3 regions of the Streptomyces sp. NPDC057617 genome follow, and region 2 is predicted to be linked to each of the others. Evidence: predicted binding sites of a transcription regulator. Region 2 holds the regulator's gene; each other region holds the start of a gene.
The links. Region 2 encodes HrcA, which represses chaperone genes, less so after heat shock. Its sites were predicted from a motif close to TTNGCACTCNGNNNNNCNGAGTGCNAA; they were not measured.
Positions count from the first base shown of each region.

Region 1 (10,638 bases), on a different contig from region 2:
GTTCCACGGCTGAGCCGCGCTTCTTCACCGTCAGGATGCCGACTTCGCGTTCGCGTAGCAGGGCCTTGAGTTTCTTGAGGCCGAAGGGGAGTTCGTCGGTGATCTCGTAGGCGGTGGCGTACGGGGTGGGGCGCGGGGCGTCGGCTGTGATGTACGCGATCGTCGCGTCCAGCAGGCCGCCGTCGAGTTCCTCGGCGACTTCGGCGACCAGGTGGGCGCGGATGACGGCGCCGTCCGGTTCGTAGAGGAAACGGCCGGTGGCGCGGACGGGCGGGTCGGGGAGGTTGCGGCCGGTGAGGGTCACCGTGGGGCGGCCGGGGGCGAGCAGGGTGGCACGGCGGGTGCCGGGGGTGACGGCACCGGGCGTTCCGCCGTGGCCGTACCAGAGCACCGCCTCCTTGACGTCCCCGGAGTCCGAGATCCACTCGGCCTCGAAGTCGTCGGGGATCAGCTCGTGCGGAATGCCGGGCGCGATTTTGACCGCGCCCGTGCCGGCCCGTCGTACCGCCTCGACCGCCCATGACAGCGGCGGTGAGTAGGCCTCCGGATCGAAGATCCTGCCCCGGCCGCCGCGCCGGGCGGGGTCGATGAAGACGGTACGGGCGCCGGTCAGGTCGTACTCCGTGACATCGGCGCGCGTCACGGTTGCGGGCGGAGCGGCCGGAGCCAGGGTGCGCAGGTTCGCGGCGGCGATTTCGCAGGTCAGCGGGTCGAGGTCGACGGCCGTTACGGCGAAGCCCGCGCGGGCCAGCTCGATCGCGTCGCCGCCGATGCCGCAGCAGAGGTCGGTGATCCGGTGCTCCGGGGCCAGCTCGCGGAACCGGGCGGCCCGGTGGGCGGCGACGGTGGAGCGGGTGGCCTGTTCGATTCCGTCCGGCGTGAAGTACATGCGGTACGCGTCCTCCGCGCCGAACTTCGCCACCGCGCGCTGGCGCAGCCGCGCCTGGGTCAGCGCCGCCGAGACCAGCTCGGCCGGGTGCTCGCGGCGCAGCCGGGTGGCGAGGGCGAGTTCCCCGGCGGGGTCGTGGCCGCGCAGCTCGGCGAGGAGCGCCTGGCCCTCGGCGGAGAGCAGTGGCGCGAGCAGTGGGGAAGCGGCGCGGAGGGAGGCGGGGGCGCTGAGCGGGGAAGCGGCGTGCGGGGGTGCGGAGGCGCGGTCGGTCACCCGGCCCATTGTGGGCCAGCCGGGCGATGGTGGGCGCCCCGGCGGCGCTGTCGTCCGCGCGCGGGCACCCCGCGCTGACAGGATCCGACACCATGCAACTAGTACGACAAAACGAAGAAATGATGACAAGGGTGACGGCGAAGGGAGGCGGGAGCGGCACGGGGGGCAGGCGGGGCACAGGCGACAGGGGCAAGCAGGGGGGTACGGGCGCAGCCGCAGGCACAGTCGCAGGCACGAGTACGGGCGCAGCCGTAGGCACGGCCGCAGGTACGGGCACGGGCACGGGCACCCGTACGCGCACCGCAGCCGCAGGCACGGCCACCGCCACCGGCGCACCCAGTACCCGCCCGCCGCGCCTCCGCGGCAGGCGCAGTCGCGCCGTGCTGGCCGTACTCCTCGTCGGTGCGATCGGCTGTGGCTGCACCGCCGGCACCGGCGAAGTGCCCAGGCCCGGCGCCCCGCACCCCGGCCAGCCGGGCGGTCCCGGCCACGCCGCACAGGAGGCCCCGGCCGGGATGATCGCCGGTTACGCGGACAATCTCCGCCGCAACCAGGCCGCGCGCGCCATCGCCGCCAAGAAGTGGGGGCTCGACGCCACCCCGCTGCCGGCGCCCAGACCGCCGAGCGTCAAGCCGGTCATCACCACCCGCCAGGGCTTCGAGGTCGAGAACAGCGAGGATCTGCCGCCGATCTTCACCACCGTCCCGACCAAGGACAAGGTCGTCTTCCTGACCATCGACGACGGCTCCGAGAAGGACCCCGAACTGCTCCGGATGATGAGCGAGCTGAAGATCCCGTACACCGCCTTCCTCAGCGACTACGTCATCAAGGACAACTACGGCTACTTCAAGCAGATGCAGGACCAGGGGGTCACGCTCAACAACCACACCCTCAACCACCCCTATATGCCGGGCCTGTCGTACGAGGAGCAGAAGCGGGAGATCTGCGGCCAGCAGGACAAACTCCAGAAGCGGTACGGGCACCGCCCCACGCTCTTCCGGCCGCCCTTCGGCAACTACAACCGCGACACGCTCGTGGCCGCCAAGGAGTGCGGTGTGAAGGCGGCACCCATCTGGGCGTCGGAGGCGTTCCCCGACCACATGGAGTGGCGCGAGTGGGACAAGGACATCCACCCCGGGGACATCATCCTGACCCACTTCCGGGGGCAGGACGAGTGGCCGGGCTCCATGCCCGACATGATCCGGCATGTGATGAAGGTGATCACGGACAAGGGGTACTCCGTGGGCAAGCTGGAGGACTACGTATGAGGCGGGAGGGGTCCCGATGAGGCCCGCACACCGGCTGATGGCCGGGGTGTTCGCAGCCGGAGCGCTGGCGGCCGGCGCACTCGTCACCGCCGGCTGCGCGCAGTCGTCCGATCCTGTGGATCCGATCGAACGGCTCGGCCGCAAGGCGGCACAGAAGGTCGGCCCGCATGCCTCAGGCCCGCATGCCTCAGCCCCGCACGCCTCGCACGTGGCGCCGGGCGCATCCGGCGCGTCCGGGCCCGGCGCCGTACGCCTCGCCCGCCCGCCCCGCGAGATGTGCCCGGGAGAGCGGCCACTCACGGGTACGGAAGGGTCGGACGCAGACGCAGACGCAGACGCGGGCGCCGACACGGATTCGGCCGCAGACGCCGATACGGATATGGAACAGCCGGGCGTGAACGAGGAGGACCATCTCTGAACGTCACCGCGTTGTCCACAGGTGTGTGCGCTGTTCGTACTGTCGTACGGAACCCAGGCCCTGGTCACGGCGTTTCCGTATCGAGACCGAACCGCCACGCCCAGCCGTATTGGCACTCCGCTTGACCGAGTGCTAATCGCGGCCATAGTCTCGGGTCTGGCACTCCCCAGTGGAGAGTGCCAAAGCGCGACTGGCAGATCCGGCACCCGCGACGACGGATCGACCTTGTCGCCACCCTCAGACAGTTAACCCCGTGAGATCTCCGAAGGGGGAGGTCGGATCGTGACGACCGCCAGCACCAAGGTTGCCATCAAGCCGCTCGAGGACCGCATTGTGGTCCAGCCGCTCGACGCCGAGCAGACCACGGCCTCTGGCCTGGTTATCCCGGACACCGCCAAGGAGAAGCCCCAGGAGGGCGTCGTCCTGGCCGTCGGTCCGGGCCGTTTCGAGAACGGCGAGCGGCTTCCGCTCGACGTTTCCGTCGGCGATGTCGTTCTGTACAGCAAGTACGGCGGCACCGAGGTGAAGTACAGCGGCGAGGAGTACCTCGTCCTCTCGGCTCGCGACGTGCTCGCGATCATCGAGAAGTAATCACCCACGTTCGAGTTTGCTTGTGAACCGCGCCCCTGGCCGCCCTGCGATTGCCGGGCGGACAGGGGCGCGGTTCATGTGAGAGGACAGAGAAGCTCCCATGGCGAAGATCCTGAAGTTCGACGAGGACGCCCGTCGCGCCCTCGAGCGCGGCGTCAACAAGCTTGCCGACACGGTCAAGGTGACGATCGGCCCCAAGGGCCGCAATGTCGTCATCGACAAGAAGTTCGGCGCCCCCACCATCACCAACGACGGTGTCACGATCGCCCGTGAGGTAGAGATCGACGACCCGTACGAGAACCTGGGCGCGCAGCTCGTGAAGGAGGTGGCGACCAAGACCAACGACATCGCGGGTGACGGCACCACCACCGCCACCGTGCTGGCCCAGGCGCTGGTCCGCGAGGGCCTGCGCAATGTCGCCGCGGGCGCGTCCCCGGCCGCCCTGAAGAAGGGCATCGACGCCGCGGTCAAGGCCATCTCCGACGAGCTGCTGTCGACCGCCCGTCCGATCGACGACAAGTCCGACATCGCCGCCGTGGCCGCGCTTTCCGCGCAGGACCAGCAGGTCGGCGAGCTGATCGCCGAGGCGATGGACAAGGTCGGCAAGGACGGTGTCATCACCGTCGAGGAGTCCAACACCTTCGGTCTGGAGCTGGACTTCACCGAGGGCATGGCCTTCGACAAGGGCTACCTGTCGCCGTACATGGTGACCGACCAGGAGCGTATGGAGGCCGTCCTCGACGACCCGTACATCCTCGTCCACCAGGGCAAGATCTCCTCCATCCAGGACCTGCTGCCGCTGCTGGAGAAGGTCATCCAGGCGGGTGGCTCCAAGCCGCTGCTGATCATCGCCGAGGACGTCGAGGGCGAGGCGCTCTCCACCCTCGTCGTCAACAAGATCCGTGGCACCTTCAACGCGGTCGCGGTGAAGGCCCCCGGCTTCGGTGACCGCCGCAAGGCCATGCTCGGCGACATCGCCACCCTCACGGGCGCGACCGTCATCGCCGAGGAGGTCGGCCTCAAGCTCGACCAGGCCGGTCTCGACGTGCTGGGCTCCGCCCGCCGCGTCACCATCTCCAAGGACGACACGACCATCGTCGACGGCGGCGGCAACACCGGTGACGTCGCGGGCCGGGTCAACCAGATCAAGGCCGAGATCGAGTCCACGGACTCCGACTGGGACCGCGAGAAGCTCCAGGAGCGCCTCGCGAAGCTGGCCGGCGGCGTGTGCGTGATCAAGGTCGGCGCCGCCACCGAGGTGGAGCTGAAGGAGAAGAAGCACCGTCTGGAGGACGCCATCTCCGCGACCCGCGCCGCGGTCGAGGAGGGCATCGTCTCCGGTGGTGGCTCCGCTCTGGTGCACGCCGCCAAGGTGCTGGAGGGCAACCTCGGCAAGGAGGGCGACGAGGCCACCGGTGTCGCGGTCGTCCGCCGCGCCGTCGTCGAGCCGCTGCGCTGGATCGCGGAGAACGCGGGCCTTGAGGGCTACGTCATCACCGCGAAGGTGGCGGAGCAGGACAAGGGCCACGGCTTCAACGCCGCGACCGGCGAGTACGTCGACCTGGTGAAGGCCGGTGTCATCGACCCGGTCAAGGTCACCCGTTCGGCGCTGGAGAACGCCGCGTCCATCGCGTCGCTGCTGCTCACGACCGAGACGCTGGTCGTCGAGAAGCCGGCCGAGGAAGAGCCCGAGGCGGGCCACGGCGGCCACGGCCACAGCCACTGAGGCCTGGCGCGTACGACCGTACGGTCACACCGAGGCCCGGCACCCCGCTCAGGGGCTGCCGGGCCTCGGCGCGTCCCACGACCGGTCCGCACCAGTGCGCGGCCCCCGGCGTCCGGGCCTCGGCACGACCGGCCGGGACACCGACGCGTCGCCTCGCGTCCGGCCGGCACGCCGGCACATCGCTTACTGAGGCCCGTACTTGCGGCCCGTCTTCGAGGTGATTCCGCCCAGCAGGCCGCGGGGCGCGAGTTTCACCGCGCCCATCAGCGCCTTGTACCGCGGGTCCGGTACGGAGACCGTCCTGCCGCGGGCCAGATCCGCCAGCGCCGCCTCCACCACCCGGTCCGCGTCGAGCCACATCCAGCCCGGGATGTTGTCCGTACCCATGCCGGCCCGCTCATGGAACTCGGTCCGTACGAACCCCGGGCACAGCGCCATCAGCCGCACCCCCGTCCCCGCCAGATCCCGGGACACGCCCTGGGTGAACTGCACGACCCAGGACTTCGAGGCGCCGTACGTCCCGCGCGGTACGAACGCGGCCACGGACGCCACATTGACGACTCCGCCCCGGCCCCGCTCCCGCATCCCCGCCACCCCCGCCGAGGTCAGCCGCAGTACCGCCTCGCAGTGCACCTTCAGCATCGTCAGCTCGTCGGCCATGGAGACTTCGAGGAAACGGCCCTTGTTGCCGAAGCCCGCGTTGTTGACCAGCAGATCGACGGGCTGTCTGCGGTCCGACAGCCGCCTCTCCACCGACGCGATCCCGCTGTCGGTGGAGAGGTCGGCTGTCAGCACCTCGGCCTCGATGCCGTGCCGGTCGTGCAGCTCGGTGGCCTGGTCCCGCAGGCGCGCGGTGTCACGCGCCACGAGGACGAGATTGTGCCCGTCCGCCGCCAGCCGGCGCGCGAAGGCCGCGCCGATCCCGGCCGTCGCGCCCGTAATCAAAGCAGTCGTCATACGGGCACGTTAGTGCCTGGATCAGTGCCCCTGATGTGCGTGGACGGCAGATGGACGACCCGCCCGCTGCCCCTTCTCGACCACGACGAACTGCCCCATCATCCCCTGGTCTTCGTGGTAGAGCAGATGGCAGTGGTACATGTACGGGGCATTCGGGTCGGCCGGTCCGTCGAAGCGGATCGCCAGCTTCACCGTCGTACGGTCCGGCAGGAAGACGGTGTCCTTGGCGCCGCGCAGGGCCGGTCCCGGCGCGTGGCCGTTCACCGACAGGACCTTGAACTGCACCCCGTGGACATGGAAGTTGTGCGGCATCCCGTTGGTGTTCCGTACGGTCCAGATCTCCGTGGCCCCGCGGGTGACGGTGTCGTCGATCCGGCCCATGCTCATCGGCCTGCCGTTGATCCCGCTCACCTGGAGGTTGAAGAACCGCCCGCGCGCGGCACCCGAACCGTCGGGTATCTCGGGCTTCTCCAGGGTGGCGGGCAGCGCGGGCGAGTGCCGCAGGTGCTTCTGGGCGCGCAGTTCCAGTACGTCGAAGGTGTCGTCGCCGCCGTTGAAGCGCTGGTTGTAGAAGTCCTGGCCGATGGAGAGCGGGTAGCTGCGCAGTACGGTGCGCTCCCCGGGCCGTACCCGTACCACGATCTCGGCGCGCTCGCCCGGCGAGAGCTGGATCCGGTCCATGGGCGCGGCCTTCTCCAGCAGCCCGCCGTCGGTGGCGATGAGCGAGAACTCCCGGTCGTCGTCGAAGCCGAAGTCATAGGTGCGGGCGGACGAGGCGTTGAGGAGCCGCAGCCGTACGAGTTCGTCGCCGACCACGCGGTACGGGTCGAGGGTGCCGTTCACCATCGTCCGGTCGCCGAGGAAGCCGACGGTCTGCAGCAGCCCGTGGCCGTGGTCGAAGCGGGCCCCGTCGAACTTCACGTCCTGGACGATCAGCGGCAGATCGTTGACCCCGTAGGTGTCGGGCAGTCCGAGCCCGAGGGATTTCGCGTCGTCGAGGATGAACATCCCGGCAAGACCGCGCTGGACATGGTCCTCGGTCTCGCCGTGCGGATGCGGGTGGTACCAGAGCGTCGCGGCCTGCTGGTCGATCTTCCAGTGCGGTGACCAGGTCGCTCCGGGGGCGACCATCTGGTGCGGGCCGCCGTCCATCGCCGCGGGCAGCCGCATCCCGTGCCAGTGCACGGTCGACGCCTCGTCGAGCGTGTTGCTGACCCGTATCCGGACCTTCTCACCGCGCTGGGCGCGCAGTGTGGGCCCCAGATAGCTGCCGTTGAAGCCCCAGGTCGGGGTCTTCTGACCGGCGGTGAACTCGGTCTCGCCGGCCTGCATCCGCAGATCGAAGACCCGGGTGCCGTCGGCGCCGACCGTCGACTTGGCGAGCGGCGGTACGGCGAGCTGGTTACGGAAGGTGCCGCGGCCGGCCGTGGAGACCTTGGCGCCGGAGTACACCCAGAGGAATCCACCCCCGGCCGCCACGGTCAGGACGATCCCGCAGGACACGAGAATGATGAGGAGACGCTTGAACCCAGACATGATCCGAGCGTCCCGGCGGGCCAGGGCCCACTTCATCGGGGGCGCCCCCGAGGCACCCCCGAGACCCCGCCCGTCACTCTCAGGGGCATCCCCTACGCATGAAGTATTCCGCCCAACCCGCCCCAGGTCAGGGCCGTTTCACCATGCGCACCAACCCTTAGGGGCACACCCGCGCCGCCCTGCTAAGGCGTTGCGCCCGCGCTGTCCCGCCCGTACCGCTCGACGTACTCGCGCGCCTTCTTCAGCTTCTCGGAGTGGAGCGCCTCGCCGGCCGCGAGGAGGCGCGGCAGCAGCTCCCGTTCGGTGGTGACGGCACGGAAGGCCAGGGACACCGTCACCTCGTGCGCGGGCCGGTGGACGATCTCGATCGGATCGCCCGCACGGATCTCACCCGGAGTGATGACCCGCAGATACGCTCCTGTCACCGCCTGGCCCGTAAAGCGCTTGATCCAGCCGCGCTCGCCGAGCCACGCCTGGAACGTACGGCACGGAATCCGGCCGCTTGTTGCCTCCAGCACCACATCGGGGCCGATCCGCCAGCGCTCCCCGATCTTCGCGCCGGTGATGTCCACCCCGGAGGTGGTGAGATTCTCGCCGAACACGCCATTGGGCAGTGACCGGCCCAACTCCCTTTCCCAGAAGTCGAGATCCTCCCGCGCGAACGCGTACACCGCTTGGTCGCTGCCGCCGTGGTGGCGCAGATCGCAGACCGTGTCCCCGACGATCCCGCTGCCGCCCTCGCCCTTGCGACCGGGATCCGCCACCCGTACGGGGCCGTCGGCCGGACGCTTGTCGATACCCGTGAGGCCGCCCGGTGCGTCGGAGTACTCGACGGCCTTCGGCCGCCCCACATTCACGGTCAGAAGTTTCATACACCCCACGCTATCCGCCGCCTTCTCACGCGCCCTTTGAAATTCCGTGCCCCGCCGACTCCGTGAACTCCCGTGCTTCAACTTGCTTCAACTCCCTGCTTCTCAAACAAATTCACCATTATCTGGCGGCTTCCCAAAGAGTCGCTTATGGTGGAGAAATGATCGAGGCCCGCCATCTCCGTGTGCTGCGCACCGTGGCCGCCACCGGCTCCTTCTCGGCGGCGGCGCGCGAGCTGGGCTGCACACAGCCGGCGGTCAGCCAGCAGATGAAGGCGCTCGAATCGTCCGCGGGCACCCCGCTGATCGTCCGCACCGGCCGCGAGACCCGGCTGACGGAGGCCGGGGAAGTGCTCGTACGGCACGCGACGGGCATACTCGCCGGACTCACCGCCGCCGAGGAGGAGATGGCGGCCATCGCGGGGCTGCGGGCGGGGCGGGTCAGGCTCGTGTCGTTCCCCAGCGGCAGCTCCACGCTGGTGCCCGCCGCGCTCGCCGCGCTGCGCGCCGCCCACCCCGGCACCCGGGTCTCGCTCGTCGAGGCCGAGCCGCCCGCCTCGGCGGCGCTGCTGCGGGACGGCGACTGCGATGTGGCGCTGGCGTTCCGGTACGGCGGCTCGGCGGGGGAGTGGGACGACCTGGTTGTACGCCCCCTGCTGGTGGACCGGCTCGTCGCGGTGGTCCCCCAGGGGCACCGGCTCGCGGACGCGGGGACGGTACGGCTCGGGGAGCTGGCGGACGAGCCGTGGATCGCGGGCTGTCCGCGCTGCCGCGGTCAACTCGTCGACGCCTGCGAGGAGTCGGGGTTCACACCCCGTATCGATTTCGCCACGGACGACTATCCGGCCGTGATCGGCCTGGTCGCGGCGGGGCTGGGGGTGGCGATGCTGCCCGAGCTGGCGCTGGAGTCCGTACGTCCGAAGGGGGTCCGTACGCTCGCGGTCGAGCCGTCGGTCCGCCGGGAGATCGTCGCGCTGACGCTGCCGGATCTGGCGTCCGTACCGGCGGTGGCGGCGACATTGGATCAACTGGTCCTGGCCGCCGCGCGCTGATGCCTCGCGGGCGGGAGCAGCGGGAGTTCGCGGTCGGGAGCGGCAGGAGTGCGGAGGGCTGCCGAGATGGCGGGAGCCGAGATTGCAGGAACGTTTCTGCGCTGATTCCGTCAGGCTTCCGTCAATCTTCGGAGTGGCCGTTGGCCCCGTTGCCGCCGCCGTTGGCCGACGAGGGCGCCGAATTGGGGGCCGATGACGAGGGAGCCGAGGCCGACGCCGTGATCAGCCGGGTGCGGGCGCGGCCCATGAGTTCCTCGCGCTCGTCCTCGGTCAGCCCGCCCCACACGCCGTACGGTTCGCGCACCGCCAGCGCGTGCGCCGCGCACTCCGCGCGTACCGGGCAGCGCATGCACACCTCTTTCGCCGAGTTCTCTCGCGCGCTGCGTGCGGCACCTCTTTCGCCCTCGGGGTGGAAGAAGAGTGAACTGTCGACGCCACGACAAGCCGCCAGGAGCTGCCAGTCCCACAGATCTGCGTTCGGTCCGGGAAGGCGGGAGAAATCTGCCATTGCTCATGTCCCCTTGAAACCGTGCTGAGGCGGATACGGGCCGCTGTGGACGCCGGGTACGAGCCCCGACGCGCAACTCGCACCGGTGCTCACGACCGTACATCTACTATCCAAGTAGATGTAAATATGACTCATTGCGAATCTAGCCACAGACACCAGCAAAAGTGAAGAAAAGCCGCTAAATGGGGCATTAGCTCTGCGTGAAGCCGGGAGAACCCGGGAAGAGCGCCGTCGCTCTCCTCTGTGCGCGACCCCTCACAGGGAGTGCTGAACTCCACCGTCCGACCCGTAACTCTTTCGAGTGACCGTCGTTGAGTGTGCGAGGCGGTTGAGAGAACGAGCGCTCGGGCACATGTCCGAGGGCCGTCAACCGCACAGGTGACGATATGTACCCAGCCTGGAGGCTCAAGGTGACGCGCACTAGCTGCGGAGGACGGTCATGACATCCGTCCTCGTCTGCGACGACTCCCCGCTTGCCCGAGAGGCGCTCCGCCGCGCGGTCGCGACCGTGCCCGGTGTCGAGCGCGTGACGACCGCGGCCAACGGGGAGG
Region 1 covers NZ_JBHVGV010000002.1:79,596-90,233, forward strand. Annotated here, with positions in the region: gene ACFU9P_RS05825 (SAM-dependent methyltransferase) at 1-1,171, opposite strand, end outside; gene ACFU9P_RS05830 (polysaccharide deacetylase family protein) at 1,543-2,430, shown strand; gene ACFU9P_RS05835 (hypothetical protein) at 2,447-2,848, shown strand; gene groES (co-chaperone GroES) at 3,131-3,439, shown strand; gene groL (chaperonin GroEL) at 3,540-5,165, shown strand; gene ACFU9P_RS05850 (SDR family NAD(P)-dependent oxidoreductase) at 5,349-6,122, opposite strand; gene ACFU9P_RS05855 (multicopper oxidase family protein) at 6,144-7,658, opposite strand; gene ACFU9P_RS05860 (MOSC domain-containing protein) at 7,841-8,530, opposite strand; gene ACFU9P_RS05865 (LysR family transcriptional regulator) at 8,689-9,579, shown strand; gene ACFU9P_RS05870 (WhiB family transcriptional regulator) at 9,701-10,087, opposite strand; gene ACFU9P_RS05875 (response regulator transcription factor) at 10,527-10,638, shown strand, end outside.
Region 1: the regulator HrcA is predicted to act here: its motif matches at 2,958-2,984, upstream of groES (co-chaperone GroES).

Region 2 (10,638 bases):
CGCCGAGATCACCACGGAGGCGAATCCGGAATCGGTCGGTCCGGAGTATCTGGCGGCGCTGCGGGAGGGCGGCTTCAACCGGATCTCCTTCGGGATGCAGAGCGCGAAGCAGCACGTACTGAAGGTGCTGGACCGTACGCACACGCCCGGACGGCCGGAGGAGTGCGTGGCGGAGGCCCGCGCGGCCGGGTTCGAGCATGTGAACCTCGACCTGATCTACGGCACGCCGGGGGAGAGCGACGACGACTGGCGCGACTCGCTCGCGGCGGCGGTGGGGGCGGGGCCCGACCATGTCTCGGCGTACGCGCTGATCGTGGAGGAAGGTACGGGGCTGGCGCGGCGGATCCGGCGCGGCGAGGTCCCGATGACGGACGACGACGAGCACGCGGACCGGTATCTGATCGCGGACGCGGTGCTGGCGGAGGCAGGCTTCTCCTGGTACGAGGTGTCCAACTGGGCCACCTCGGAGGCGGCCCGCTGTCTGCACAACGAGCTGTACTGGCGCGGCGCGGACTGGTGGGGCGCGGGGCCAGGGGCACACAGCCATGTGGGCGGGGTGCGGTGGTGGAACGTCAAGCACCCGGGTGCGTACGCGGCGGCACTGGCGGCGGGCCGGTCGCCGGGCGCGGGCCGGGAGATCCTCTCGGCGGAGGACCGCCGGGTGGAGCGCATCCTCCTCGAACTCCGCCTGTCCGCAGGCTGCGAGCTGTCCCTCCTGACCCGCGAGGGCCTGACAGCAGCCGCCCGCGCGGTAACGGCGGGCCTGCTGTCCCCGGAGCCGTACGAGGCGGGGAGGGCGGTACTGACACTGAGGGGCCGCCTACTGGCGGACGCGGTAGTGAGGGACCTGGTCGACTGACGGGGTGCGCCGGGAGGCGCCCGCTGACGGCCCGCCTGGCGGCGGGCCGGGGTTACCCACTCGCTCCGCGCGTGCGGGTGGGATGCAGGGGTGCGGGTTCTCCTGTGGGCGGTTGCTCGCCGTCGGCGTCCGCGGGCCCGCGGCGGGGCGTGGGCTGCGCCCGCCTGAGGGCCGCCTGGCGCGGCCCCTGTGTACCCAGCCGCTCGCGCTGTGCGCTCACAGCGCGCCCCGCGCCGAGGCGCCGTCGGCGGTGCCGACGCGGCGCGGGCTGCGCCCGCCGTGCAGCGGCGCTCGTGCCCGCCCTCCGCGCGGGTACGCGGCGCGGAGCTGCCGTTTCCGGGGGCCCGGGGGTACTCGTACCCCTGAACACACCCCCCGCGCCCGCAGAGCGCGGTTCGGGGTCCCGGGGCTTGCCCCGGGTTCGGGAAGGGGCGGGGTGGGGAAAAGCCCCCGACCGCCCACGCCCGCGCGGGCAGGGGTGCCGGGGTCCCGGGCCGACCGAGCCGGGCCCCTGAGCCTGTGCGCTCAGGGGCCCGGGCCTGCCCCGGTTGTGGGCCGGCCCCGGGCCAGGTACTACCGCGCCGCGAGCCGGCGCACCGAGCCAGGCCGCCCCGCACGGGCGCGTCCCGGACCAGCCGTCCGCGCCCCACCCCCCCCGCTCAACCCTCCGGCATCGTGACGAAGTCGATCAGTTCCTCCACACGACCCAGCAGCGCCGGCTCCAAGTCCCTGAACGTCCGGACCCGTGACAGCACCCTCCCCCACGCCGCGCCCGTGTTCTCCCCCCACCCCAGCGCCCGGCAGACGCCCGTCTTCCAGTCCTCGCCCTTCGGGACCGTCGGCCATTCGGGGATGCCCAGGGACGACGGTTTGACCGCCTGCCAGATGTCGATGTACGGGTGGCCGACGACCAGCACGTCCGGGCCGGTGACCTGTGCCGCGATGCGGGATTCCTTCGTACCCGGGACCAGGTGGTCGACCAGGACGCCCAGCCGGGCGTCGGGGGCCGGGCCGAACTCGGCGACGACGGCGGGGAGATCGTCGATGCCGCCCAGATACTCGACGACCACGCCCTCCACGCGCAGATCGTCGCCCCACACCTTCTCCACCAGCTCCGCGTCATGGCGGCCCTCGACATAGATCCGGCCCGCCCGCGCCACCCGCGCGCGGACCCCCGGCACGGCCACCGAACCGGACGCCGTACGGGCCGGGCGTACCGGGCCCGCCGCTGTCGGGCGGACCAGGGTGACCACCCGCCCCTCCAGCAGGAATCCGCCAGGAACCAGAGGGAACACCCGGTGCTTGCCGAACCGGTCCTCCAGGGTGACCGTCGGCCCCTCCGCGGTCCGCTCGCAGCGGATCACCGCGCCGCAGAAGCCCGTCGACACCTCCTCGACCACCAGATCCGGTTCCGCGGGGACCTCGGGCGCGGGCGTGGACTTCTTCCACGGCGGCGTCAGATCGGGGCTGTAGCTACGCATTCGCAAGACGATAGGCCGCCCGCGCCACAACGGCTACGGCATCCAGGCCCCGTCTCGGGCCGACCCCGCCAGTACCGCTACGACCCCCCGAACCGCCGCGCCAGCGCCTCCCGTTGTGCCCGTACGAACGCCGCGTCCACCACCGCCCCGTGCCCCGGCACATACACCGCGTCCTCGCCGCCCAGCGCCAGCAGCCGGTCCAGGGCCGCCGGCCAGCGGGCCGGGATCGCGTCGGGCCCCGCCTGCGGCTCACCCGACTCCTCCACCAGATCGCCGCAGAAGACCACCGGAGGAGCCGCAGGAGCCCCAGAGCCCGCCGAAGCCGCCCCTGCCCCCGCCGAAGCCCCCGGCACCAGCACCGCCAGATCGTGCGCCGTATGCCCAGGCCCCACATTCACCAGCACCGCCCGCCGCCCCCCGCCCAGCTCCAGCACCAGTTCCCCGGACACCTCGTGCCGCGGCACCACCAGCGCCTCCACCGCCCGCGCCGTCCCGTCCGCGTCGGCCCCCAGCCGTACCGCCTCCTCGTACAGCCCCGGCCCGCCCCCCGACAGCAGCCGCGCCATCCCCACCGCCCCGTACACCTCGACCCCCGGGAACGTCGCCGTCCCCAGCACATGGTCGAAGTGCGGATGGCTCAGTGCGACATGCGTCACGCGCCGCTCGCCGAGCAGCGACCGCACACCCGCCCGGAGCCCCGCGCCGTCCTGGAGCGTCGCGCCCGTGTCGTACAGCAGGACGGAGTCCTCGCCGACGACCAGTCCGGCCGTCGCGTCCCACCCCGGCAGCCGGCGCCGCCCCACTCCGGGGGCCAGCCGCTCCCATCCGTGCTCTTCCCAGCGGAGATCCCAGCAGAGGTCCATACCAGGACGCTACGGGACGCTACGGAAACGGCGCCCCCGCCGACCGGCGCGATCGGGCGTTACCGTGCCCGGCCACCCTTGCTAGGGGTGTACCCCACGGCCGTACACTAACGGGGGGAGTGTTGGCACTCCCTGTGAGCGAGTGCCAAGAGCAAGTACCAAGCAGCCCAAGTACCAAGCCCAAGTACCAAGCAGTGACACGGCAAGAAGTGATACGGCCCGGGACCACGACCGTAGCTGGAGGTGTGCGCGATGCTCAGCGAACGCAGACTCGAGGTCCTGCGCGCCATCGTCCAGGACTATGTCGGCACGGAGGAGCCCGTGGGCTCCAAGGCGCTCACCGAGCGCCACAAGCTCGGTGTCTCGCCGGCCACTGTCCGCAATGACATGGCGGTCCTGGAGGACGAGGGCTTCATCGCCCAGCCGCACACCAGCGCGGGACGCATCCCGACCGACAAGGGCTACCGGCTCTTCGTCGACAAGCTGGCCGGTGTGAAGCCGCTGTCCTCGCCGGAGCGCCGCGCCATCCAGAACTTCCTGGACGGCGCCGTCGACCTCGACGATGTCGTGGGCCGTACGGTACGGCTGCTCGCCCAGCTCACCCGGCAGGTCGCCGTCGTGCAGTATCCCTCGCTGACCCGTTCGACGGTGCGGCATGTGGAGCTGCTGGCGCTCGCGCCCGCCCGGCTGATGCTCGTCCTGATCACGGACACGGGACGGGTCGAACAGCGCATGATCGACGCGCCCGCGCCCTTCGGCGAGACCTCGCTCGCGGATCTACGCGCCCGGCTCAACAGCCGGATCGTCGGGCGCCGGTTCGCGGATGTCCCGCAGCTTGTGCAGGACCTGCCCGACTCGTTCGAGCAGGAGGACCGCGGCGTGGTGTCCGCCGTGCTCGCGACCCTGCTCGAAACCCTGGTCGAGGAGACCGAGGAGCGGCTGATGATCGGCGGTACGGCCAACATCACCCGCTTCGGACACGACTTCCCTCTGACCATCCGGCCGGTGCTGGAGGCGCTGGAGGAGCATGTGGTGCTCCTCAAGCTGCTCGGCGAGGCCAAGGACCCCGGCATGACCGTACGTATCGGGCACGAGAACGCCCATGAGGGGCTCAACTCCACGTCCGTCGTCGCGGTCGGCTACGGTTCGGGCGACGAGGCAGTCGCCAAACTCGGCGTGGTCGGACCGACCCGCATGGACTACCCCGGAACGATGGGAGCGGTACGCGCAGTGGCACGTTACGTCGGACAGATCCTGGCGGAGTCGTAAGTGGCCACGGACTATTACGCCGTACTCGGCGTACGCCGCGACGCATCTCAGGACGAGATCAAGAAGGCATTCCGGAGACTCGCGCGCGAGCTGCATCCGGATGTCAATCCCGATCCCAAGACGCAGGAGCGCTTCAAGGAGATCAACGCGGCCTACGAGGTGCTGTCGGACCCGCAGAAGAAGCAGGTCTACGACCTCGGCGGGGACCCCCTCTCGGCGAACGGGGGCGGGGGCGGCGCCGGCGGGTTCGGGGCCGGTGGCTTCGGCAACTTCTCGGACATCATGGACGCGTTCTTCGGTACGGCGTCGCAGCGCGGCCCGCGGTCGCGGACGCGGCGCGGCCAGGACGCGATGATCCGGCTGGAGATCGACCTCAACGAGGCGGCCTTCGGTACGACCAAGGACATCCAGGTCGACACGGCCGTGGTCTGTACGACCTGTTCCGGCGAGGGCGCCGCGCCCGGCACCTCGGCGCAGACCTGCGACATGTGCCGTGGCCGCGGCGAGGTCTCGCAGGTCACCCGGTCCTTCCTGGGCCAGGTCATGACCTCGCGGCCGTGCCCGCAGTGCCAGGGCTTCGGTACGGTCGTGCCGACGCCGTGCCCCGAGTGCGCGGGCGACGGGCGCATCCGCTCCCGCCGTACGCTCACGGTCAAGATCCCGGCCGGTGTCGACAACGGCACCCGGATCCAGCTCGCGGGCGAGGGCGAGGTCGGGCCCGGCGGCGGTCCCGCCGGTGACCTGTATGTCGAGATCCATGAGCTGGCGCACGCGGTGTTCCAGCGGCGCGGGGACGATCTGCACTGCACGGTGACCATTCCGATGACGGCGGCCGCGCTCGGTACGAAGTGCCCGCTGGAGACGCTGGACGGGATGGAGGAGATCGACGTACGGCCGGGTACGCAGTCGGGCCAGTCGATCCCGCTGCACGGGCGCGGCATCACGCATCTGCGGGGCGGCGGCCGGGGCGATCTGATCGTGCATGTCGAGGTGATGACCCCGGCGAAGCTGGACCCGGAGCAGGAGCGGCTCCTGCGGGAACTGGCGAAACTGCGGGGCGAGGAACGCCCGACGGGGCAGTTCCAGCCCGGCCAGCAGGGTCTGTTCTCCCGCCTGAAGGACGCGTTCAACGGGCGTTAGGCGCGCGCCCTGTTGGCCTCGATGCTGTCCTCAATCGCCGGACGGGCTGTTTTTTGCGGCCCGTCCGGCGATTGTAGACAACCGCCCGGACCGATTCGGAGCTGTCCCGGAGGGCATGGCACCATGCCTCCATGTCCTCCGCGTTGACCGATCTCTGCCGGTATCCGATCGTGCAGGCCCCCATGGCGGGTGGTGCCTCCTGCCCGCAGCTCGCCGCGGCCGTCTGCGAGGCCGGCGGGCTCGGCTTCCTCGCCGCCGGGTACAAGACCGCGGACGGCATGTACGAAGAGGTCAAACAGCTGCGCGGGCTGACAGGCCAGCCCTTCGGGATCAACCTCTTCATGCCCCAGACGCAGTCCGCCGACCGCGCGGCCGTGGAGGTCTACCGCAACCAGCTCGCCGGTGAGGCCACCTGGTACGAGACCCCGCTCGGCGACCCCGAGGCCGGCCGGGACGACGGCTATGAGGCCAAGCTGGCGATCCTGCTCGACGACCCCGTACCGGTCGTCTCCTTCACCTTGGGCTGCCCGAGCAGGTCGACCCTGGACGCTCTCGCCCGCGTCGGCACGTACACCGTGGTCACGGTGACGACCCCCGAAGAGGCGCAGGCCGCGCAGTGGTCGGGCGCCGACGCCGTCTGTGTCCAGGGCATCGAGGCCGGCGGCCACCAGGGCACGCACCGCGACGACCCCGCGACCGACGGCGCCGGCATCGGGCTGCTGTCCCTGGTGACCCAGGTTAAGGAGGCCGTGCAGCTTCCGATCCTGGCCGCGGGCGGGCTGATGCGCGGCGGCCAGATAGCGGCGGTGCTCGCGGCGGGCGCGGACGCGGCCCAGCTCGGCACGGCGTTCCTGGTGTGCCCGGAGTCCGGCGCCAATGTGGTGCACAAACAGGCCATGACCAATCCGCTGTTCGTACGGACCGAGCTGACCCGGGCGTTCTCCGGCCGGCCCGCCCGTGGCCTGGTCAACCGCTTCATGCGGGAGCACGGCCGGTACGCCCCGGCCGCCTACCCCGAGGTCCACCACCTCACCTCCGGGCTGCGCAAGGCCGCGGCCAAGGTGGGCGACCCACAGGGGATGGCGCTCTGGGCGGGACAGGGCCACCGTATGGCCCGCGAACTGCCCGCGGGACAGCTTGTCGAGGTCCTGGAGACCGAACTCGAAGCGACCCGCGCCTCCTTGGCGGGCAGCGCCTCGTGACCGCTCCGGTCTTTCTCGTCGAGGGCGGCGCGCCGCGCGTCGGTACGGTCGTCCTCGACGGCCCCGAGGGGCGCCACGCCGTCTCCGTACGGAGGCTGCGCGTCGGCGAGGAGATCGTCCTGACGGACGGCGCGGGCACCGGCGGGTACGGGACGGTCGCCGCCGTCGAGGGCAAGGACCGGCTGGAGGTCACGGTCACCGAGGTACGGACCGAGCCGGAGCCCTCGCCCTCGGTCACCGTCGTCCAGGCGCTGCCCAAGGGCGACCGCGGCGAACTGGCCGTCGAGACGATGACCGAGACCGGCGCCGACACCATCGTGCCCTGGCAGGCGGCCCGCTGTGTCACCCAGTGGAAGGGCGAGCGGGGCGCCAAGTCGCTCGCCAAGTGGCGGGCCACGGCGCGCGAGGCGGGCAAGCAGTCGCGCAGGCTGCGGTTCCCGGAGGTCATGGACGCCATGACCGGCAAACAGGTGGCCGCGCTGCTCGCGGACGCGGACTTCGCCGCCGTCCTGCACGAGGAGGGCAGCGAACCGCTGGCCACGGCGCCGTTGCCCGCTTCGGGCCGGATCGTGCTGGTGGTGGGGCCCGAAGGGGGCGTGTCCCCCGAGGAGTTGGCGGCTTTCGCGGAGGCGGGGGCGAAGCCGTACCGCCTGGGCCGTACGGTCCTGCGCACCTCGACGGCGGGGACGGCCGCCACGGCCCTGCTGCTCGGCCGCACCGGCCGCTGGTCCTGAGGCCCTGAGCCTCCGAGTCGGCGAGCCCTCCGGCCGGCCGCCCGGGCCTTCGGTGCTTTCCGCGGCCGGTCGGGCGGCCCGTACTCGCCACCCACTGGACAGCGGCCCACCGCCGCTTCATAGGGTGGTGACATGTCCGACGAGTCCCCGCTGATCCGGAGCCTGCGCGCCGCTGTGGCCGCGGCCCCCGACGACGTACCGCTACGGATCCATCTCGCCGAGCTGCTGCTCGGCGCCGGACACGCGGAGGAGGCGGTGGCCGAGGCGGCCGTGGCGCTCCAGCACGCTCCGGGGGACGCCGACGCGCGGGCGCTGATGCTGCGCGCCATGGGAATGCCGACAGCTCCAACGCCGCCACCCTCAATGCCGTCTCCCCCAATTCCGTCGCCTCCTAAGGAGGAGGACGCTTCCCGTCAACCTCCGTCCACTGCGGGTGAATTCGACTGGACCGCGGCCGAGCGGGAGATCAGCGACGCGATCCCGCCCCGCTTCGTCGCCCCCGAGGAGTCCGCGCCGCACCGGGCGCCGGAACCGCCCCTCGCCTCCGACGGCGGCGGCGAGGACTCCGCCACCGCCTCCGCCTGGGACGTCGATGCGCCGGGGTCCGTCACCCTCGCCGATGTCGGCGGGATGCGGGAGGTCAAGGACCGTCTGGAAGCCGCCTTCCTGGCGCCGATGCGCAACCCCGAACTGCGCAGGCTGTTCGGCAAGAGCCTGCGCGGCGGGCTGCTTCTGTACGGACCTCCCGGCTGCGGCAAGACCTTTGTGGCCCGGGCCGTCGCGGGCGAACTGGGCGCGAGTTTCCTGTCCGTGTCGGTCAATGACGTCCTGGACATGTGGATCGGCAACTCCGAGCGCAATATGCACGAGGTGTTCCAGACAGCCCGCCGCCAGGCGCCCTGTGTGGTGTTCCTGGACGAGCTGGACGGACTGGGCGCCAAGAGGAGCCGTACGCAGCACAATGGGATGCGCAATACCGTCAACCAGTTGTTGACCGAACTGGACGGCGTGGATGCGGTCAATGAAGGCGTGTTCGTGCTGGCCGCCACCAATGTCCCCTGGGATGTGGACATCGCCCTGCGCAGGCCCGGCAGGCTCGACCGCACCCTGCTCGTCCTGCCGCCCGACGCGCCCGCGCGCGAGGCGATCCTCAAGTACCACCTGCGCGACCGGCCCATCGAATCCGTCGATCTGGGCCGGCTCGTCAAGGTCACCGAGGACTTCTCCGGCGCCGATCTCGCCCATCTCTGCGAGTCCGCCTCGGAGAGCGCGCTGCTGGACTCGGCCCGTACGGGCACCGTCCGCATGATCAATATGACGGACCTGCTGACAGCGGCCAAGGAGATACGGCCGTCCACGGAGCCCTGGTTCGCCGCGGCCCGCAATGTCGCCATGTTCGCCAACGACGGCGGGATGTACGACGATCTGCTGGCCTATCTGAAGAAGAAGCGGAAGCTGTGACCTCCGGCCGCCGCCCCGCTCGTCCCGGCCGCCCCGCTCGTCCCATCCGTCCCGGCGAGGCCTGCTCGACCACCGCCTGCTCGACCACCGCCCGCTCGTTCACCGGCCGTTTCCGGTGAGCGAGGCGCTGACGCGGGCCGGCGCGCTTCATGAGATCGGCCGGTACGAACAGGCCGCAGCCTCCGTCTCCGCCCATCTCGCCGGCCACCCGGACGACGCGCGCGCCTGGGTCCTGCTCGCCCGCTGCGCCCTCGCCCTCGACGACCGTCCCACCGCGCTGCACGCGATCGACGAGGCGCTGCGCGCCGACCCCCGCCAGCTCTCCGGCTGGATCGTGCGCGCCGAACTGCTCGCCGGGGCGCGTCGGTACGCCGAGGCCGAGGCGGCGGCCCGCGAGTCGATCAGGCTCGCCCCGCACTTCTGGGGCGCGTACCAGGCCCTCGCCTGGGTCCTGGACCGCTCCGGCGACCGCTCCCGCCGCCCGGAGGCGTACGCCGTCGCCCGGCGCGCCGCGGAGCTGGCGCCGGAGCACGACTCGGCGCACTTCCTCGTCGGGGTCACTGCCCACCGCCTGCGGGACTTCCGCACCGCCGAACTCGCCTACCGCACCGCGCTCCGGCTCAACCCGCAGAGCGGCGAGGCGCACAACAATCTGGCGATGCTCCGGATGCGGCGCCGGTGGTGGCGGCGCGGGGCGTGGACCGCGGCGGCGGAGGGCTTCGCGACGGCCGCCGCCCTCGACGGGGAGGACCGGGACTCCCGGTTCAATCTGGAGTCCATGGCCTGGGGCGTGGCGGCGGGCGCCCGCTGGGTCGCGCTGGCCGGATTCGTCGTCGCGGTCCTCGGTACGGTACGGATCCCCGGCGACGGCAGCGCGACAGCGGCCCAGATCACGGCGGCCCTGATGCTGGTGGCGCTCTGGGCGGGCTGGGCGGTGTGGGTACGGCGCAGAGTGCCCGCGCGGCTGCGCCGGCCGATGCTGCTGCTGGCCCGCCGCTGCCGGCCGGTGGTCGCGATGGCGGTCGCCGTGGGACTGCTGGGGCTCCACTCGCTGATCGTGGTCTCCATGCCCGGCGCGGGATCGAGCGCCATGGGCGGACTGGGCGTGTCCCTGTTCTGGGTCATGCTCCTCACCTACTGGTTCAGCAGGGCGGCTCTCAACAGGCGGCGCCCCGCGGACGGATAGCATGCGTCCGTAGCGAACCGATCACCGGCGGCGTCGAGGAGGCCCGGATCATGGCCGGAGAACCACAGGCCGACTGCCTGTTCTGCAAGATCGTCTCGGGGGAGGTGCCGGCCACCGTCGTCCGGGAGACGGAGACCACCGTCGCCTTCCGTGACATCAATCCGCAGGCCCCGACCCATGTGCTGGTCATCCCCCGGGTGCACTACCCGGACGCGGGCACCCTCGCCACCGCCGAGCCCGCCGTCGCCGCCGACATACTGCGCGAGGCCGCCGCGGTCGCCGTCGACGACAGGACCGACGGCAGCGGCTACCGGATCGTCTTCAACACCGGCGCGGGCGCCGGACAGACGGTCTTCCACGCTCACGCCCATGTGCTGGGCGGGCGCGGCTTCAACTGGCCCCCCGGGTAGGCGTCTTGTCCGTACGCGAACTGGTGGTGCTCG
Region 2 covers NZ_JBHVGV010000006.1:36,634-47,271, reverse strand. Annotated here, with positions in the region: gene hemW (radical SAM family heme chaperone HemW) at 1-859, shown strand, start outside; gene ACFU9P_RS16610 (DUF3097 domain-containing protein) at 1,519-2,340, opposite strand; gene ACFU9P_RS16605 (MBL fold metallo-hydrolase) at 2,418-3,203, opposite strand; gene hrcA (heat-inducible transcriptional repressor HrcA) at 3,456-4,472, shown strand; gene dnaJ (molecular chaperone DnaJ) at 4,473-5,612, shown strand; gene ACFU9P_RS16590 (nitronate monooxygenase) at 5,744-6,814, shown strand; gene ACFU9P_RS16585 (16S rRNA (uracil(1498)-N(3))-methyltransferase) at 6,811-7,548, shown strand; gene ACFU9P_RS16580 (ATP-binding protein) at 7,681-9,009, shown strand; gene ACFU9P_RS16575 (tetratricopeptide repeat protein) at 9,125-10,195, shown strand; gene ACFU9P_RS16570 (histidine triad nucleotide-binding protein) at 10,246-10,605, shown strand; gene ACFU9P_RS16565 (ribonuclease Z) at 10,611-10,638, shown strand, end outside.

Region 3 (10,638 bases), on a different contig from region 2:
TGCCCGATCCGCAGGTCGGGGCGGAGCGCGCGCAGCATCCCGGGCACCAGCGCCAGGTGGTAGTCCTGCACCAGGACCGCCGCGCCCTCCGCCGCCTCGTCCGCGAGCGCCTCCGCGAAGGCGCGGTTGTACGTCTCGTACGACGCCCACTGCGCGCGGAACTCCGGGCCGAAGGACGGCTCCAGCGGTGTCTGGTAGAGCAGGTGGTGCAGGAACCAGAGCGTGGAGTTGGCGACGCCGTTGTACGCGTCCGCGTACACCTCGGGCGCGATCCCCAGCATCCGGACCCGCTGGCCGCCGGTGTCGGCCGGGTCGAGCCGTCCGTCCGTACGCCGTACCGCCTCGCGGTCGCCGTCGCCGAGCGCCGCGCACACCCACACCGCGCCGTCGTCGGACCCGATGGCCGAGAGGCCGGACACCAGACCGCCGCCGCCGCGCTTCGGCGCCAGCGTGCCGTCGTCGCGCAGGGTGTACGAGACGGGGCCGCGGTTGGACGCGACGAGGATCTGGGCGGGGTGGACCTGGGGCCGGGGGGGCGGCTCGGTAACCATGTGCCGAACCTAGCCCGTCCCGTAAACGCTCAAACGTACGGACGGTGTGGCGTGCGCCCCGTCGGAGAGGCAGCCAGGTCAGGCGCCTGCTGCCGTCGAGCCCGGTCCGCCCGGCCCCGCCCCGTCGAAGCTCAGCGGCGGCCGCGGGTCGCCGCCAGTGCCACCGCCCCCGCGCCCGTCAGCGCCAGTGCCACCCCGCCGAGCAGCCACAGCCGCTCCGCCACGCCGCCGGTGTCCGCGAGATGGCCTTCCAGCGGTTCGTGCACCGCGCCCTCCACGGCCTCCCGTGCCGGGCCGTATACCCCTGCCCGGTCCGCCGGCGGCTGGTCCGCGGCCAGCGCCTGTCCGGACGCAAGCGGTGTGAGCGCGACCAGTGTCCCGGCCAGCACCCCGATTGCCCGGCTGATAATCACATCTTTTGCCCTCATAAGGGTGCAATGTAAGCAACTGATGTGATGATGCGCGGTTACGCCGCGCGTCCGGCCGTGTACTCCGCGATCTCCCGCATCGGCGGCCGCTCCTCCGTGTCCACGGAGTAGGTGCGCGGTACGAACCCGTCCTCGCCCCGGTCGAACTGCGTCAGCTCCGGACGTACCAAATGCGCGCGGGACAGCCGCAGTTGGGCCGTACGGTAGATCGCCGCGGCCATCCGCCCCAGCGCCCGGTCGTCCTGGTGGCGGTGCAGCCGTACGCCCACATCGACCTGGCCCAGCGCGTCCAGGCCCACCGTGTGCAGCGCGTCGACCAGCAGCCCCAGCTCCACGCCGTACCCGACCGGGAACGGCAGCCGCTCCAGCAGCGAGCGCCGCGCCGCGTACTCCCCGCCCAGCGGCTGGACGAACCCGGCCAGCCGGGGCCAGTGCAGATTGAGCAGCGGGCGCGCCACCAGCTCGGTCACCCGCCCGCCCTGACCGGCCGGGCCGCCCCGGCTGCCGGTGAGAGCGCTCTCATCCAGCGGACGGTCGTACATCGCCTTCACGAACTGCACATCCGTGTCCGTCAGCAGCGGCCCCACCGTCCCGGACACGAACTCCGCCGAGAACCGGCGCAGATCCGCGTCCACGAAACACACCACATCGCCGCTCGTCACCAGCAGCGACCGCCACAGCACCTCGCCCTTGCCGGGCAGCGCGGTCAGCCGCGGCAGGATCGCGTCCCGGTGCACCACCCGCGCGCCCGCCGCCGCCGCGACCTCGGCCGTACGGTCCGTGGAGCCGGAGTCGATCACCACCAGCTCGTCGACCAGCGGCGCCCGCTCCATCAGCTCACGCCGGATCACCGACACGATCCCGCCGACCGTCGCCTCTTCGTCGAGCGCCGGCAGCACCACGCTCACCGTGGTGCCGCGCGCGGCCTTCGCCAGCAGGAGCCGGTCGAGCGTACGGTCGGCCGCCGACCAGGAGCGCCTGGTCAGCCAGCGTTCCACCTCTTCCAGCACGGTCGGTACTCTCCCTGACGTGTCGTGCGTGTCGTGAGTGTCGTGCGATGCCCGCCCATGCATGCTCACGCGTGCCCATACGTTTCACGCGTGCTCATGCATGGTCACGCGTGCCGACGTGATCCATCTCGCGGTGCGGACCACTATCTCAACCGTCCGCTCCTTCGGTTACAGTCTTGAACAACACGAGTGGCCACCGCATGCCGGGGTCGTTTCGTGAAAAAACGCGCCGGACCAGGGGTCCGACGCCATAGCGCTCATCCAGAGGGACTGAGGGAACGGCCCGTTGAAGTCCCGGCAACCCTCCCGCCGACCGCGAGGTCACGGTGGGGAAGGTGCCAATTCCGTCTTGCGGCGAAATGCGTCGTAAGGAAGATGAGGAGAAAGGGCCTCGCCATCATGGCTGTGCAGACCGTCCGCCACGCCGACGCCTCTGTCGATCTCGGACCCGCCGCCGCCCTCTCGTGCCGCGAGTGCGGAGAGCGCTTCCAACTCGGGCCGATCTTCGCCTGTGCGAGCTGTTTCGGGCCGCTCGAAGTCGCGTACGACCTGCCGAGCGGCACCCCCGAAGAGCTGAAGAAGCGCATCGCCGAAGGACCGGACAACATCTGGCGGTACGCGCCGCTGCTGCCCGTCCCCGCCGATGTGGCGAGCAAGCCGAACATCAACCCCGGCTTCACCAAGCTGGTCAAGGCCGACAACCTCGCCCGCGAACTGGGCGTCACCGGCGGCCTGTACGTCAAGGACGACTCCGGCAACCCGACGCACTCCTTCAAGGACCGGGTCGTCGCCATCGCCGTCGAGGCCGCCCGCGCCTTCGGCTTCACCACCCTCTCCTGCTCCTCCACCGGCAATCTGGCCGGCGCGGTCGGCGCCGCCGCAGCCCGCGCCGGCTTCCGCTCCTGCGTGTTCATCCCGCACGACCTGGAGCAGGGCAAGGTCGTCATGGCGGCGGTGTACGGCGGTGAACTCGTCGGTATCGAGGGCACGTACGACGATGTGAACCGGTTCTGCTCGGAGCTGATCGGCGACCCGCTGGGCGAGGGCTGGGGCTTCGTCAACGTCAACCTCCGCCCGTACTACGGCGAGGGCTCCAAGACCCTCGCGTACGAGATCTGCGAGCAGCTCGGCTGGCGGATCCCCGACCAGATCGTCGTCCCGGTCGCCTCGGGCTCGCAGCTCACGAAGATCGACAAGGGTCTCCAGGAGCTGATCAAGCTGGGGCTGGTGGAGGACAGGCCGTACAAGATCTTCGGCGCCCAGGCCGAGGGGTGTTCGCCGGTGTCCACCGCGTTCAAGGCCGGGCACGATGTCGTACGGCCGCAGAAGCCGGACACGATCGCCAAGTCGCTGGCGATCGGCAACCCGGCGGACGGACCGTACGTCCTGGACATCGCCCGGCGTACGGGCGGGGCGGTCGAGGACGTCGACGACGAGCTGATCGTCGAGGCGATCAAGCTGCTGGCGCGCACCGAGGGGATCTTCGCGGAGACCGCGGGCGGGGTGACGGTCGGTGTGACGAAGAAGCTGATCGACGCCGGTCTGCTCGACCCGGCGCTGACGACCGTGGTCCTCAACACGGGTGACGGACTGAAGACCCTGGACGCCGTGGCGGCGACGACGGGGCCGACCGCGACGATCCGCCCGAGCCTGGACGCGTTCCGCGAAGCCGGCCTGGCCCGCTGAATCCCGACGACGTTACCGGCGTTACGGAAAGCCGGAAGACGGAAGGCAGAACACCACTATGAGCGTCAATGTCCGCATCCCCACCATTCTCCGTACGTACACCGGCGGTCAGGCGGAGGTCCCGGCCGAGGGGGCGACCCTCTCCGAGGTCATCCAGTCCCTGGAGGCCAACCACCCCGGCATCGCCGCGCGCGTCCTGGACGACCAGGGCAAGCTGCGCCGCTTTGTGAACGTGTACGTGAACGACGACGATGTCCGTTTCGAGCAGGGCCTGGAGACCGTCACCCCGGCGGGCGCGGGCGTGTCGATCATCCCCGCGGTCGCCGGGGGCTGAGCCTCCCCGAGCCCCCGGAGCCCTATGCCCCGCCGGTGCGGCTCGTTCTGACGGCTCCCCCGATGGTCCCCCGATGGTCCCCCGATGGCTCCCTCCGCGAAGCAAGCGGAGGGAGCCATTCTCTATGGTTGAACGCGATAGAGTATGGGAACGCCCCTCCGCCGCCCCTGCCGCGCGTGTATCAGAACGCGACAACATGGGGGCAAAGTCCTGGTGTTGTTTGCGCTATAGGTGCGCTTTGCCCGGCCCGACTTGCCCGGGAACGCAGCGAATTCGTCGCTATGCGTGTTCAGCCATGCCCAGAATTCTCGTCCGATTGACCTGTTGCAGAGGGCAGTTGGGCAGATACATTCAGCCGCGGTCGACGCGTTCCGGCGCGAAGTGTGGCCCCCTGGAAGGGCCAGTAATAGGGGAGTTAGGCATGGCTCAGGGCACCGTCAAGTGGTTCAACGCGGAGAAGGGGTACGGCTTCATCGCGGTCGACGGTGGTGCGGATGTTTTCGTCCACTACAGCGCGATCCAGATGGACGGTTACCGCACCCTTGAAGAAGGTCAGCGAGTGGAGTTCGAGATCTCGCAGGGCCAGAAGGGTCCGCAGGCGGACATGGTCAAGCTCGCCGTCTGATCCCGGCGCGATCGGCCACCGACGCACTCAGCTCACGCGCGAGGGGCCCGTATCCCAGAGATGGGGATACGGGCCCCTCGTGCGTGCACACGCGCGGTACGCGCTCGGGGTGCCCGCGGGCGTACCCGTACCCGTGCCTCGAAGGGGTCGCGGGAGCCGGGGGAGCTTGCACTCTCGGGGGTCGAGTGCTAATCATTGGCGTTAGCACTCTGCAAGTGAGAGTGACAACTTGAGGACCGGGTCAGTGAGGCCCGAAGAGCCGGTGGGGCAAGGAACCGCACGGCTCTCAGGCCGTCCGTCGCGGGCGCCGTCGCGGTCCGTTCCACCCGCCCCCTGGGCCTGGCGGCCCGGGGAGACCCCTGTCCGGGAGGACCACTTCACATGGCCAAGATCATCGCGTTCAACGAGGAGGCACGGCGCGGTCTCGAGCGCGGGATGAACCAGCTCGCCGACGCCGTCAAGGTCACCCTTGGCCCCAAGGGCCGTAACGTCGTCCTCGAGAAGAAGTGGGGCGCCCCCACGATCACCAACGATGGTGTGTCCATCGCCAAGGAGATCGAGCTCGAGGACCCGTACGAGAAGATCGGCGCCGAGCTGGTCAAGGAAGTCGCCAAGAAGACGGACGACGTCGCCGGCGACGGTACGACCACCGCGACCGTGCTCGCCCAGGCGCTCGTCCGCGAGGGCCTGCGCAATGTGGCCGCCGGTGCCAACCCGATGGCCCTCAAGCGTGGTATCGAGAAGGCCGTCGAGGCCGTCTCGGGCGCTCTGCTGGAGCAGGCCAAGGACGTGGAGACCAAGGAGCAGATCGCTTCGACCGCCTCCATCTCCGCCGCCGACACCCAGATCGGCGAGCTGATCGCCGAGGCCATGGACAAGGTCGGCAAGGAAGGCGTCATCACCGTCGAGGAGTCCCAGACCTTCGGGCTGGAGCTTGAGCTGACGGAGGGTATGCGCTTCGACAAGGGCTACATCTCGGCCTACTTCGCCACCGACATGGAGCGTATGGAGGCGTCCCTGGACGACCCGTACCTCCTGATCGTCAACTCCAAGATCGGCAACGTGAAGGACCTCCTTCCGCTGCTGGAGAAGGTCATGCAGTCGGGCAAGCCGCTGCTGATCATCGCGGAGGACGTCGAGGGCGAGGCGCTGTCGACCCTGGTCGTCAACAAGATCCGTGGCACCTTCAAGTCGGTTGCCGTCAAGGCCCCGGGCTTCGGCGACCGCCGCAAGGCCATGCTCAACGACATCGCCATCCTCACCGGCGGCACGGTCATCTCCGAGGAGGTCGGCCTGAAGCTGGAGAACGCCGGCCTGGACCTGCTGGGCCGCGCCCGCAAGGTCGTCATCACCAAGGACGAGACCACCATCGTCGACGGTGCCGGTGACAGCGACCAGGTCGCCGGGCGGGTCAACCAGATCCGTGCCGAGATCGAGAACAGCGACTCGGACTACGACCGCGAGAAGCTCCAGGAGCGCCTCGCGAAGCTGGCCGGCGGCGTGGCCGTCATCAAGGCCGGTGCCGCGACCGAGGTCGAGCTGAAGGAGCGCAAGCACCGCATCGAGGACGCGGTGCGCAACGCCAAGGCGGCCGTCGAGGAGGGCATCGTCGCCGGTGGTGGCGTGGCTCTGCTCCAGGCCGCTTCGGTCTTCGAGAAGCTGGAGCTGGAGGGCGACGAGGCGACCGGTGCCAACGCCGTCAAGCTGGCGCTGGAGGCCCCGCTCAAGCAGATCGCCGTCAACGGTGGCCTCGAGGGCGGCGTCGTCGTCGAGAAGGTCCGGAACCTGACGGTCGGCCACGGTCTGAACGCCGCGACCGGCGAGTACGTCGACATGATCGCCGAGGGCATCATCGACCCGGCGAAGGTGACGCGTTCCGCGCTGCAGAACGCGGCGTCCATCGCGGCGCTGTTCCTGACCACCGAGGCCGTCATCGCCGACAAGCCGGAGAAGGCCGCGGCTGCGGCTCCGGGCGGCATGCCGGGCGGAGACATGGACTTCTGAGCCACTTCGGCTCGGATCCGGTCCTTCTGTACTGAGGGCGGCACCCCTGTGGGGGTGCCGCCCTCGGGCGTTTCCAGGGTGACCGGCCAGTGGGTGCGGTCACCTTCCGGGGCTGGTTCCGGGGCTGGTTCCGAGGCGGGGAAAGGCCGTTGAGGTGAGGTCCTCGGAGAGGGTCCACAACCGGCGTGCCAGGGACGGGTCCTGGGCGGTGGGGGTGCGGGTGGCCCGGGTGGGGTGACCGCGGAGTTCGCCCCGGCCGTCGGGGCCGATGTAGGCGGCGCCTTCGAGGTCCTGGGTGGCGGCGAAGAGCGTCGGCAGGGCGCCGGCGGAGCCGCTCTGCATGACCAGACGGCCGACGGTCGCGGCGACCAGGCTCATGAGCGGGCCGAGGTGCCGGTTCAGTCCGGTGGCCGCCGCGCCCGGGTGGGCGGCGAGGGCGAGGAGCGGGGAGCGGGCCTCGGTCAGCCGGCGTTGCAGTTCGAGGGTGAAGAGCAGGTTGGCGAGCTTCGACTGCCCGTAGGCGGCGGAGGCGCGGTACGGGCGGCGCCGCCAGTTCGGGTCGTCCAGGTCGAGCGTGGCGTTCTTGTGGGCGTTGGACGCGAGGGTGACCACCCGGCCGGTGATCCGGGGGAGCAGGAGGCTGGTCAGCACGAAGTGGCCCAGGTGGTTGGTGCCGAAGTGGGTCTCGAAGCCGTCGGCGGTGCGGCCGTACGGGACGTTGGCCACGCCGGCGTTGTTGATCAGGATGTCGACCGGGCGGTCCCAGGAGGCGGCGAAGCGGCGGACCGAGGCGAGATCGGCGAGGTCGAGAGGGAGGATTTCGGCGCTGCCGGTCATCATGGCCGCGGCTGTCTCGCGGGTGCGCTCGACATTCCGTACCGCCATGACGACATGCGCCCCAGCGGACATGAGCGCACGGGCGGTCTCCAGGCCGATGCCGCTGCCCGCGCCGGTGATGATCACGGTACGGCCGGTCTGCGGCGGCAGGTCGGCGAGGGTCCAGGGGGCGGTGGTGGTGCGGGGAGTGCTGCTGGGTGAGCTGGTCATGGCTGCAAAGTAGTCAATGGATACATTGTAGTCAATGGCAACATCTAGGTAGGGTGGTCCGGTGACCGCACCCCGGCCCTACCACCACGGAGACCTCCGTACCGCGCTGCTGCGGCAGGCGGAACGTACCCTCGCCGAACACGGCGCCGACGGCCTCTCGTTGCGGGAACTCGCCCGCGAGGTCGGCGTCAGCCATGCCGCGCCGCGCCGGCACTTCCCCGACAAGCGGGCGCTGCTCGACGCCCTCGCCGAGGTGGGGTACGAGCGGCTCGGCCGCAGGCTCGACGCGGCGCTGAACGGCGCCGAGGGCGATGTGACCGAGCGGCTGGTGCTCTTCGCGCAGGTGTATGTCGAGTTCGCGGTCGAGCACCGTGAGCTGCTGGGGCTGATGCACGGCCCGAAGGAGGGTTCGCGCGGGGACCGGCTGCGGGAGGCCAACGACAGGGCGTTCGCCGCGCCCGTACGGCTGCTCGCGGAGGCCCGGGCGCGGGGTGACATCGACCCCGATACGACGGGGCGGGCCGATATGGCGGTGCTGGCGCTGTTGCAGGGGCTCGCGGTGCTCGCGGCCACGGGGATGAACGGCGCGAAGCCGCTCGGGGTGCTGGTGTCGGAGACGGTCGAGACGCTGCTGGCGGGCTTGCGGCCGCGGTGACGGCTTTTTGGGCCTGGGGCTTGGTGCTCGGGGCTTGGTGCTTGCGGCTTGGGGTTTGGGGTTTGGGGGCGCGGGGCTGGTGCTGGTCAGGTGTGGGCGCGGCGGTGGGCGGCCACGCGTTCGCGGGTCGCGCAGCGGCGGGAGCAGTAGCGGCGGGGGAGGCCGCTGCCCTGGGTGACGTATACGTTCCGGCAGCCGGCCGACGCGCAGATGCCGCCGGGCGGGCGCTGCCGGTCCCAGACGAGAACGGTCAGCGCGAGGCACGACGAGGCGAGGAACCACTCGGCCCACGGCGCGTCGTCCGTGCTGTCCAGGTGCGGGTGCCAGGCGGTCAGACCGTTGTGCGAGGTGAGACGGAGGGGGCCCGGGCTCAGGCGCAGCAGACGGTTGAGTGAGGCGGCGGCGGAGCCGACGTCATCGGCGGCGAAGACTTCGCGGAGCTTCAGCGCGACGGCACGCATGTCGGCGATGTCCTGGGAGGAGAGTTCGATGGGGTCGGCTTCGCCGTGTTCGCGCAGGACTTCGGTGACTGTGACGATCGCGCCGGCCGTGTCGGCTGTGGTGGCCGCGTTGGCTGGTGGGCTCTCGTGGGTGGTGAGGGCGTTGATGAGGGCGGCGGTTCGCTGGGCGGTGGCCGAGGGCTTCGGGTTCGGGGCCGGTGGTGGCATGGGCCGAATGTAACGCATCTGGTCAAGTTTTGAGTTACGTGCGTAACGTGCCGAGCATGCGAAAGCGTTACGCACTCCGGTCGTACGTCGTAGGGGCCGCCGCGGCCCGTACGGGTGACGAGATGTCGGGCCCGGCGCTGCTTCTGGCTGGGCTGGCGATCACCGGATCGGCGTCCACGGCGACCCTGCTGCTCGCCGGTATCACGGTCTCGGCGGCGGTCGGCGGCCCGGTCTTCGGTGTACTGCTCGACAGATCGCCCCGTCCGGGCCGGCTGCTGGCCGTGGCGCTGGGGGCGTACGCGTCGGCCCTTGTCCTGATTCTGCTGAGCATCGGGCGCGTACCGGTGGTGGCCACGCTCCTGATCGCGGCCTGCGCGGGCTTGCTGGGCCCGGCTCTGTCGGGCGGCTGGACCGCCCAACTCCCGCACGTAGTAGGGGAGAAGGGCCTCCCCCGCGCCACCGCCCTCGACGCGATGACCTTCAACGCGGCAAGCCTGCTGGGTCCGGCGGCAGCGGGAGCGGTCGCGGGCGCGGTGGGGGCGCCGGCGGGCGTGATCGTATCCGCGACGTTGATCGGCGCGGCGGTGCCGGCGGCGTGGAGGCTCCCCGTACCGTCGCTTCCGCCTCCGTTCCAGCCCCCGCCCCCGCCCGCGCCGCTGTCTCCGCTCCCGCTCCGGCCCTCGGCCCGTACCCCTCTCGCCGCCGACATCCGGGCCGGAGTCCGGGCCATCGTCCGTACCCCGCCCCTCGCCCGGGCCACCGCCGGGTCCGTCATTTCCTGTGTGGGGCAGGGCATGTTCGTCGCGTGCAGTCCGTTGCTGGGGGAGCGGGTGTACGGGGCGGCCGGGCATGGGGTCCTGCTGCTCTCCGGTGTCGCAGTCTCCGCGCTGTCGGCCAATGCGGTGCTCGCCCGGTGTCCCCGGCTGATGCGGCGGCCCGACACCGTTCTCCGGTGCGGCACGCTCGTACTGGCGGTTGCCTTTCTCCTCGCCGCGACCGGCCGGCCGGTTCCGCTGATCGTCGCTGCGCTGATCGCCGGTCTGGGCGAAGGGCCGCAGCTCGCGGCGCTGTTCGCGGTACGGCACCGGGAGGCGCCCGAGCGGCTGCGCGCCCAGATCTTCACCACCGGCGCCAGCCTCAAGATCACCGCCTTCGCCCTGGGCGCCACCCTCACCGCCCCCCTCGCCCCCCACTCCCTCCCCGCCACGCTCCTCGCCGCGGCCGCAATCCAGGCCTTTGCGGCGCTCAGTTACGGGCGCAGCGGGCGGCGGAAATCGCCTGGACAGTGGCGGGCGTGACGAATCAGAGTGGCGCGCATGACTTCGCTCGTACGACACATCACATTCGACTGCGCCGACGCGTACGCGCTCGCCGGATTCTGGGCCGAGGCGCTCGGGGGATCGCTCGCCGAGGACGATCACCCCGGGGATCCGGAGGTATTGGTGACGGCGGAGGGCGTGGCGCTGCTGTTCATCACGGTGCCCGAGGCCAAGTCCACCAAGAACCGTGTCCACTTGGACCTCCAGCCCCAGGACCGTACCCGCGACGAGGAGGTCGACCGCCTCCTCGCCCTCGGCGCCACCCTCCTCGCCGACCACCGCCGCCCGGACGGCACGGGCTGGGCAACGCT
Region 3 covers NZ_JBHVGV010000011.1:140,394-151,031, reverse strand. Annotated here, with positions in the region: gene ACFU9P_RS26075 (trehalose-6-phosphate synthase) at 1-551, opposite strand, end outside; gene ACFU9P_RS26070 (hypothetical protein) at 683-979, opposite strand; gene ACFU9P_RS26065 (glucosyl-3-phosphoglycerate synthase) at 1,018-1,989, opposite strand; SAM riboswitch class I at 2,244-2,371, shown strand; gene thrC (threonine synthase) at 2,389-3,675, shown strand; gene ACFU9P_RS26055 (ubiquitin-like small modifier protein 1) at 3,734-4,009, shown strand; gene ACFU9P_RS26050 (cold-shock protein) at 4,431-4,634, shown strand; gene groL (chaperonin GroEL) at 5,016-6,638, shown strand; gene ACFU9P_RS26040 (oxidoreductase) at 6,738-7,685, opposite strand; gene ACFU9P_RS26035 (TetR/AcrR family transcriptional regulator) at 7,747-8,340, shown strand; gene ACFU9P_RS26030 (CGNR zinc finger domain-containing protein) at 8,427-9,008, opposite strand; gene ACFU9P_RS26025 (MFS transporter) at 9,065-10,306, shown strand; gene ACFU9P_RS26020 (VOC family protein) at 10,325-10,638, shown strand, end outside.
Region 3: the regulator HrcA is predicted to act here: its motif matches at 4,836-4,862, upstream of groL (chaperonin GroEL).